2 regions of the Streptomyces sp. NPDC002403 genome follow, and region 1 is predicted to be linked to the other one. Evidence: riboswitches for the same ligand, from Rfam matches in the RefSeq annotation. Region 1 holds a riboswitch; the other holds the start of a gene.
The links. A riboswitch is a leader RNA that binds a small molecule or an ion and turns the genes downstream of it on or off. The one in region 1 is predicted to bind cyclic di-AMP.
Positions count from the first base shown of each region.

Region 1 (4,031 bases):
GAGCCGGCGCACGCCAGGGGGAAGACGGGCATTCCGGGGGAGCGCAAGGCGGAGCTGATGACGCATCTGCTGAACATCGACCCGCCGGACCACACCCGGCTGCGCCGCCTCGTCTCCAAGGCGTTCACCCCGCGCCGGGTCGCCGAGTTCGCACCGCGCGTACAGGAACTGACGGACCGCCTCATCGACCGCTTCGTCGCGGAGGGCAAGGCGGACCTCATCCACGACTTCGCCTTCCCGCTCCCCATCTACGCGATCTGTGATCTGCTCGGCGTCCCGCCCGAGGACCAGGACGACTTCCGGGACTGGGCGGGCATGATGATCCGCCACGGCGGCGGCCCGCGCGGCGGGGTGGCCCGGTCGGTGAAGAAGATGCGCGGCTACCTCGCCGAACTCATCCACCGCAAGCGGGAGAACCCCGGGGACGACCTGATCTCCGGGCTGATCCGGGCCAGCGACCACGGCGAGCACCTCACCGAGAACGAGGCCGCGGCCATGGCCTTCATCCTGCTCTTCGCCGGATTCGAGACCACGGTCAACCTCATCGGCAACGGGGTCTACGCCCTGCTGCGCAACCCCGGGCAGCGCCGGCGGCTCCAGCTCTCCCTGGACGCGGGGGAGAGCGGGCTGCTGGAGACCGGGATCGAGGAGCTGCTGCGGTACGACGGTCCGGTGGAGCTGGCCACCTGGCGGTTCGCCACGGAGCCGCTGGCGCTCGGCGGGCAGGACATCGCGGCCGGGGACCCCGTGCTCGTGGTGCTCGCCGCGGCCGACCGCGACCCGGAGCGCTTCGAGGACCCCGACACGCTCGACCTCGCGCGGCGTGACAATCAGCACCTCGGATACGGGCACGGGATCCACTACTGCCTGGGCGCGCCGCTCGCCCGGCTGGAGGGACAGACCGCGCTCGCCACGCTCCTGACCCGCCTTCCGGACCTGCGGCTTGCGGTGGAACCTGCCGATTTGCGGTGGCGTGGCGGGCTCATCATGCGTGGACTTCGCACGCTTCCGGTGGAGTTCACGCCGGGGGCCGCGCATGCCGGAAGTGACATCCCGTCAACTCTGTGACTTTCGCGTGATCTGCGCTGCATCGACTTGTGACGCGCGTTCGAGTCCCGCTAGGTTCACCGTTCGACTCACCAGTCACACGTCAGTCACACGGAAGGCAACCCCATGGGCTCCGCGAACGGCAGACACCGTCGCCCCCGTCAGGCACCCGCCATCGTCGTCGCCGCGGGCGTGACCGGATCGGCCATCGCCATCCCGCTGCTCGGCGCGGCCGGTGCGCACGCGGCCGACGCGACGACCTGGGACCGGGTGGCCGAGTGCGAGAGCGGCGGTGCGTGGAGCGCCGACTACAGGAACGGCTACTACGGCGGCCTGCAGTTCTCGCCGGAGATCTGGAAGGCGTACGGCGGTGAGGCGTACGCGGAGCGCGCCGACCTCGCCAGCCGGGCGCAGCAGATAGAGGTGGCCGAGAAGGTTCTGGAGGACCGGGGGCCGAAGGCATGGCCCAGCTGTGCGGTCATCTCCGGCCTCGCGGTGGACGGGGTGCTGCCGGGGGTCGACCCGGGCTCCGTCCCCGCCGAGGACCCGGCCGGGAGCGCGAAGCCGGCTGACGGGGCGTCGGCGGACCCGTCCGACGACGCCACGCCGTCCACGAGCCCCTCGGACGGTACGGGCGGCTCGGACGGCTCGCAGGGGGCCGGCAAGCCGTCGGGGAAGACCTCGCCGTCCCCGAAGTCCTCCGGTTCGACCACTCCGTCCCCCGGCGCCCCCCGTGACACGCCCGGCTCGTCCAGTGGCGTGGGCGGCAAGCACCGTGGCGCGCCGGCCGCCGAGGGGAGCCGCGGCACGGACGGCGGCGACCGCGAGTCGGGCCGGCACGCCTCCCGCGGCGGCAGCGACGCGCGCGACACGGCCGAGCCGACGGCTGACGGCACGTACACCGTCCGCCCCGGCGACAACCTCTGGTCGATTGCTGACGCACAGAAGGTTCCCGGTGGCTGGCCCGCGCTCTACGAGGCCAACAAGGGTGCCGTCGGCTCCGACCCGGACCTCATCCTCCCTGGCCAGAGCCTCGATCTCGATGTGAAGGACCAGTGAAGGCAGTCTGATAATCGACTAAAAACACCTCGAAAATCGGGGTAGTTCAGGGACCTATGTCCACTTATGCGTAAGTGAGACATGGGTCTCTTTGCGTCAACTGGCGTGTCGCGCCTGGGGGCCCCTTCCGCATCGCGTCCCACCTGCGGAAACGACGGTTCTTCAGATGCAAGTACGGGTGGATTGTCCGATGTGTCCATCTTTGAATGTGAGGGTTGCGTATGTTTACGGTCGGAACCGCTCGCACCGCGGGCCCCGTCGACCGTCACGCCGAATCCTGCCGTCGGTCGAAGGGAACAGACGCGTAAAGCGCCGTAGGCAGGAGCGGGGGACCCAGGTAAGCGCCGGGCCCGATCGTCGAGAGACGCATCAGGACCGGCTTGGGGTGAAGTCGCGTGCTAGGACGTGCGACCGGGCAACTCACTTGGCCCGAACCCGACAGCTCACCTCGTAGGCGTCGGTGAGGAGAAGTTCCATGCTGCTTTCCAGCAAGGGCAAGCACCGCCGCCCGTCCAAGGCCGTCCGTATCGCCACGCTCGCCGGTGTCGCCGGTGCCGCTGTCGCCGTGCCCCTGATGGGTGCGACCGGCGCCTCCGCCGCCTCCGTCGCCACCTGGGACGCCGTCGCCCAGTGCGAGTCCGGTGGCAACTGGTCCATCAACACCGGCAACGGCTACTACGGCGGTCTGCAGTTCTCGCAGTCCAGCTGGGCCGCCGCCGGCGGTACGCAGTACGCCCCCCGCGCCGACCTGGCCACCAAGGCCCAGCAGATCGCCACCGCCGAGCGGCTCCTCGACATGCAGGGCCCGGGCGCCTGGGGCTGCGCCGGCGCCGGCAACCTGACCAACGACGGCGTCGACCCGGGCGTCGACACCGGCTCCTCCTCCAACTCCACCGCGAGCTCCGGCGCCTCCGAGCAGCAGAGCGCCCCGGCCGCCCCGAAGCAGCAGGCCCAGCCGAAGCAGAGCGAGCGCACCGAGGCTCCCGCCGCCTCCCGCTCGGACCGCTCCGCCGCCCCGCAGGCCGAGTCGAAGAAGACCGTCACCACCCCGACCGGCGAGAAGGTCAAGAAGGGCGACGGCGAGTACAAGGTCGTCTCCGGCGACTCGCTGAGCAAGATCGCCGCCGACCACAAGGTCGAGGGCGGCTGGCAGAAGCTGTTCGAGCTGAACAAGGACATCGTCAAGAACGCCGACCTGATCTACCCGGGTCAGCAGCTGCACCTGACGAAGTAGTCACGGCTCGCTCCTCCCCGAGCACCCCGGCCCGGCGCGCGTTCCCCCGTACGCGCCGGGCCGGGGTTCTGCCGTCCGCGCTCGGGGGAGCGGCGGACCGTTCAAGTGTTGTAGTTACCGGTCAGTAGAATTCTGACCGTTTGCCCGGCAATGTGTGCCCTCGGGTCCTTTTTCGTCCCAGGGGTCGGGCGGTCGTCGGGCTGAGCGGGCCGGGCCGGTTAGGCTCTTGGCGCAAGGCCAAAGCGACCCTGCACAAACAGCGTCATATCCCAGAAGGAGATGCCTCGTGCCGTCCATCGACGTCGTCGTAGCCCGGGAAATCCTCGACTCCCGCGGAAACCCCACGGTCGAGGTCGAGGTCGGCCTCGACGACGGCAGCACCGGCCGTGCTGCCGTTCCGTCCGGCGCCTCCACGGGTGCGTTCGAGGCCATCGAGCTCCGTGACGGTGACCCCAACCGCTACCAGGGCAAGGGCGTCGAGAAGGCCGTCCTCGCCGTGATCGAGCAGATCGGCCCGGAGCTCGTCGGCTACGACGCCACCGAGCAGCGCCTGATCGACCAGGCGATGTTCGACCTGGACGCCACCGAGAACAAGGGCTCGCTCGGCGCCAACGCCATCCTCGGCGTCTCGCTGGCCGTCGCCCACGCCGCCTCCGAGGCCTCGGACCTGCCGCTGTTCCGCTACCTCGGC
Region 1 covers NZ_JBSFBQ010000055.1:20,791-24,821, forward strand. Annotated here, with positions in the region: gene ACWCPY_RS35875 (cytochrome P450 family protein) at 1-1,068, shown strand, start outside; gene ACWCPY_RS35880 (transglycosylase family protein) at 1,174-2,106, shown strand; cyclic di-AMP (ydaO/yuaA leader) riboswitch at 2,407-2,578, shown strand; gene ACWCPY_RS35885 (transglycosylase family protein) at 2,582-3,340, shown strand; gene eno (phosphopyruvate hydratase) at 3,627-4,031, shown strand, end outside.

Region 2 (4,031 bases), on a different contig from region 1:
CAGCCGCCCGTCACCGAACGGTGCGGCCTCCACACAGTTGTTCATGCCCGTGCTGCGGCTGCTGCGCCGCCACCGTAAGCCGTGCTGTGCGAGGCAATCCGACATGAGGGCCTCCCTCGGGCGCTCCGGGGTTCACCGACCGCCGCGGTCGATCGCGGCGATGAGGTCCAACGAGTGCTCCGGCGACAGCGCGTGTGCCTGCATCGTGCGGAAGGCCGAGCTGTACGCCTCAAGGTCTTCTTTCCGCTCCAGATAGAGGCTACTCGTCAAATGGTCGAGAACGACCACATCCAGATCAGAAGTGCTCGGAAATGAGAAGATAACGAAAGGCCCGGTGAGGCCGGCGTATCCGCCCACCGAGAACGGCAACAACTGAAGTTGCACATGGGGCAGTTGAGCGACCCGGGTCAGATGGCGCAGCTGCTCCCGCATCACCCGGCACCCGCCGACCTTGCGCCGCAGCACCGCCTCGTCGAGCACCGCGCTCAGCCGCAGCGGCGGATCGGTCCGCAGTACGCCCTGCCGGGCCAGCCGCACCTCCACCAGCGAGTCCAACTGGCCCGAAGGCAGCCCGTCCAGCGATGCCCGGGTCACCGCACGCGCGTAGTCGGCGGTCTGCAGCAGCCCCGGCACCACCGAGGTCTCCAGCGTGCGCGCGGTCCGCGCCTGGGACTCCAGACTGATGAAGTCGCGGTACTGGGGCGGGATCAGGCCGCGATAGGCGTGCCACCATCCGGTGCCGCCACCGCCCGCCGAGCCCGCCAACGTGGCCAGCAGGTCCCGCAATCGGGTGTCGTCCACGCCGTACGTGTCCAGGAGCCGGGTCACGTCGGCGGGCCGCACCCCGCTCACTCCGGTCTCGATCCGGCTCACCTTCGACTGGTGCCAGCCGAGTATCCGCGCCGCGTCCCGACTGGTCAGTCCCGACGCATGGCGCAGACTCCGGAGCTCCTCCCCGAGCTTGCGGCGCCGAACCGCAGGGCCGTGCTGCATCCGCGGCCTCCCTCCCTCTTCTGCCGAGCGGACAGTGTGCCGCCCGCATACGGTCTTGTGTGGCAGGGTTCACCGCATTGAGCGACAGATATATGCATATCTTGGTGGATCGCCGTTCCAGGGGGCAGCATCAATGGCAATCTGGCGCGAAGCACAACCCGGACCGATCGCGGGTCCGTCCGGGTGGGAAAGGGACGGCTCGCCATGGCAGACCATCAGGAAGCAAGCGTCACTCTGCCGAGCGAGCCGGTCTCGGTCTCGGCGGCCCGCAGCTACGTGGACCGGGTGCTCGGCGAATGGGGCCCGGTCGCCGACACCGATTTCACCGACAGCGTCCGGCTCATCGTCTCGGAGCTCGCGACCAACGCCGTCCAGCACACCTTCGGGCAGTCGCCCACCTTCACCGTGGACCTCCGGCTGGAGCGGGAGGAGCAGCTGTATCTGGGAGTGACGGACAGCCATCCCCGCTGGCCCAGGCGGCTGCCCGCCGCAGTTCAACAGGACAACGGGCGCGGCATGGTGATCATCCGCACCCTGGCCAAGGAGTGCGGGGGACGGCTCACCGTCAGCCCGACCGCCGACGGTGGCAAGACGGTGTGGATCGCGCTTCCGTGGAGCGTCCCGGTGCAGAGCTGACCGACGCGTTGCGGTGACCGCCCGACCGCGCGGTCACCCGGCTTCCGCGCCGGCCCCGCCCCCGAACCCGCCGCGCCCCGGCCCCCCGCCCGGCGGAGCACGGCCGGGGACACGGCCCCGATCCGCCGGGCAGGACCGTCTCAGCGGACCCGGCCGTAGTAGACGCTCTTGGTCCAGATCTTCTCCAGCCGGACCACCGCGCCGGTCCTCGGCGAATGCCAGATCTTGCCCTTTCCGGCGTAGATGCCCACGTGGTAGACGCTGCGGCCGTAGTGGAAGAAGACCAGGTCGCCGCGTTTCCTGTGCGAGGCCGAGATGTGGCGGGTCCTGTTGTACTGCTGCTGGGCCGTGCGGGGGAGCTTCTTGCCCGCCTTCTTGAACGAGTAGAACGTCAGCCCCGAGCAGTCGAAGCGGTTGGGGCCGGTGGCCCCCCACCTGTACGGCGATCCCTTCTTCGACGCCGCGATGTTGAGCGCCTTCATCGACAGAGTCGCCGCCTGGGCGTCCGTCGCGGCGCCCGGGGCGAACATGGTGGTGCCGACAGCGGCGAGAGTCAGAACCGAGGCCGTTCCGGCCCGGACGAGCAGAGACGGGACATGAACCTGCGCAGTCATGCGCAACCCTTCGTCAGCCGCCTGTGAAGGATGACCTGTCGGGTTCGGGCTGGCGAAGTTGCCCGGCCGCTTGCGGCGGCTTCACCCCGAGGGTCGACCGGTGTTCAGGCCGACCCGTTGTGCTCGGGTCCTCCACTCCTGCCGATCCACTATCTGTCGACCAGTCATCCGGGCGGCGGCAGGACTCGGCGTCCGCCCGGACCGCCCCGCCGCGGTGGCGGGGGCTTGTCGTCCCAGGGATCTTGACTCACGGACTGCCTGATTTCCGAGCAGAAACAGGGATATGTGAGGCTCCTCACGGCTGATCCGTTCGGGTGGGCATGGTGCTTTTCGAGGCTCCGGCGGCGAATCCGACCGGTGTCGTACCTGGGGTGGAAGGGTGGATTTCGATCACAGTCCACTCGGAAAACGCAAGTTGAGCGGTCCCCCGTGAGGGGGGCTTCCTACGCCGAACGAGCGAGGAATTTCGATCGGATCGTCGGGCGTGTCGGGTACGGGAGTTGGGTGACGGCCACCGGGCGCCGGACGCCGGGGCGGGGGGAGTTGGCCCGGTCCCGGCGTCCGCGCGGAGCACGGAAGCCGGTCAACTCGCGGGAGCGGGCGGTACGGTGACGCGCCCGGCCCGCCGCTCCCCGTCCAGTACCCGCAGCGCCCGGGCGAGCGTCGTGGCGTGGATCTGCGCCTCCCCGCGCTCGTGCATGGACGCGAGCGCGTCCCGCAGCGCGGCCACGTGCGATACCAGCGCCTGAGCTGCGCGCAGGGCGCCGTAGGTGTCGCTGCCGCGGGCCGGATTGATCCGGCCGACCTGGTCGAGGACTTCGAGGTAGCGGTCGATGAACTCCCCCTCGGCGCCCGTCAGTGCGGGAAGCGGTGGGAACTCCGGTGGCCGCATCGGCGGGTTCACCTCGTGCCGCGCGGGTGGTGTGAGGACTTCCGGTTCTCCAGGACGTGGTCCACCAGCCCGTACGCCTTGGCGCCCGCCGCGTCGAGGATGAGGTCGCGCTCGATGTCCCCGGTGATCCGCTCGGTGTCGCGACCCGTGTGACGGGCCAACAGTGTGGTGAGCATCGTGCGGACCCGTTCCAGCTCCTGGGCCTCGATCTCCAGGTCGGACGGCTGGCCCCGCATCGGTTCGGTGAGCTCGGGCTGCCGCACGACGACCCTCGCGCCGGGCAGTGCGTGCCGTCGGCCGGGGGCGCCCGCGGCGAGCAGCGCGGAGGCGCAGGAACCGGCCTGGCCGAGGCAGTAGGTCTCCACCTCGCACGTGAGGTACTGCATCGTGTCGTAGATCGCGGACATGGCCCCGAACGAGCCGCCGGGGGAGTTGATGTAGAGCGAAATGGGGAGGTCCGGGGCATCGTGCTCCAGGTACATCAACTGCGCGATCAGGTCGCCGGCCGCGGCGTCGTCGACCGGGGTACCGAGGAAGACGATCCGTTCGGACAGCAGCTTGGAGTACGGGTCGAGGGTTCGGGTCCCGTTGGTCGTGCGCTCGGTGAACTCGGGCAGTACATGACGGGCGGTGGGACGGAACAGCATGGCGATACCTCTCCTCTGGGTACTGCACGGCTCTGCGGGGTCTCTTCACGGGGTCGCGCCGACTTCCGTAAAAAATGTACAGGACGTACAGACGGTTGTGGTGGGAGAAGATCCTGGCGCTCCAGTGGAATTTCCAGGTCAGAGGCTGTTCTGGCTGTTCGCCGAGGGCGGATATCCGAGGCGACGCGGAGGTCCTGAGGGCTCGGGTGGACGTACCCTGCCGACGACTCGGTACGCGATTGAGGTCCG
Region 2 covers NZ_JBSFBQ010000020.1:6,211-10,241, forward strand. Annotated here, with positions in the region: gene ACWCPY_RS22110 (DUF397 domain-containing protein) at 1-105, opposite strand, end outside; gene ACWCPY_RS22115 (helix-turn-helix domain-containing protein) at 133-993, opposite strand; gene ACWCPY_RS22120 (ATP-binding protein) at 1,198-1,629, shown strand; gene ACWCPY_RS22125 (C40 family peptidase) at 1,770-2,243, opposite strand; cyclic di-AMP (ydaO/yuaA leader) riboswitch at 2,247-2,412, opposite strand; gene ACWCPY_RS22130 (hypothetical protein) at 2,827-3,135, opposite strand; gene ACWCPY_RS22135 (ATP-dependent Clp protease proteolytic subunit) at 3,144-3,779, opposite strand.
Region 2: linked by a shared signal. The riboswitch ahead of ACWCPY_RS22125 (C40 family peptidase) and the one ahead of ACWCPY_RS35885 (transglycosylase family protein) in region 1 are both predicted to bind cyclic di-AMP.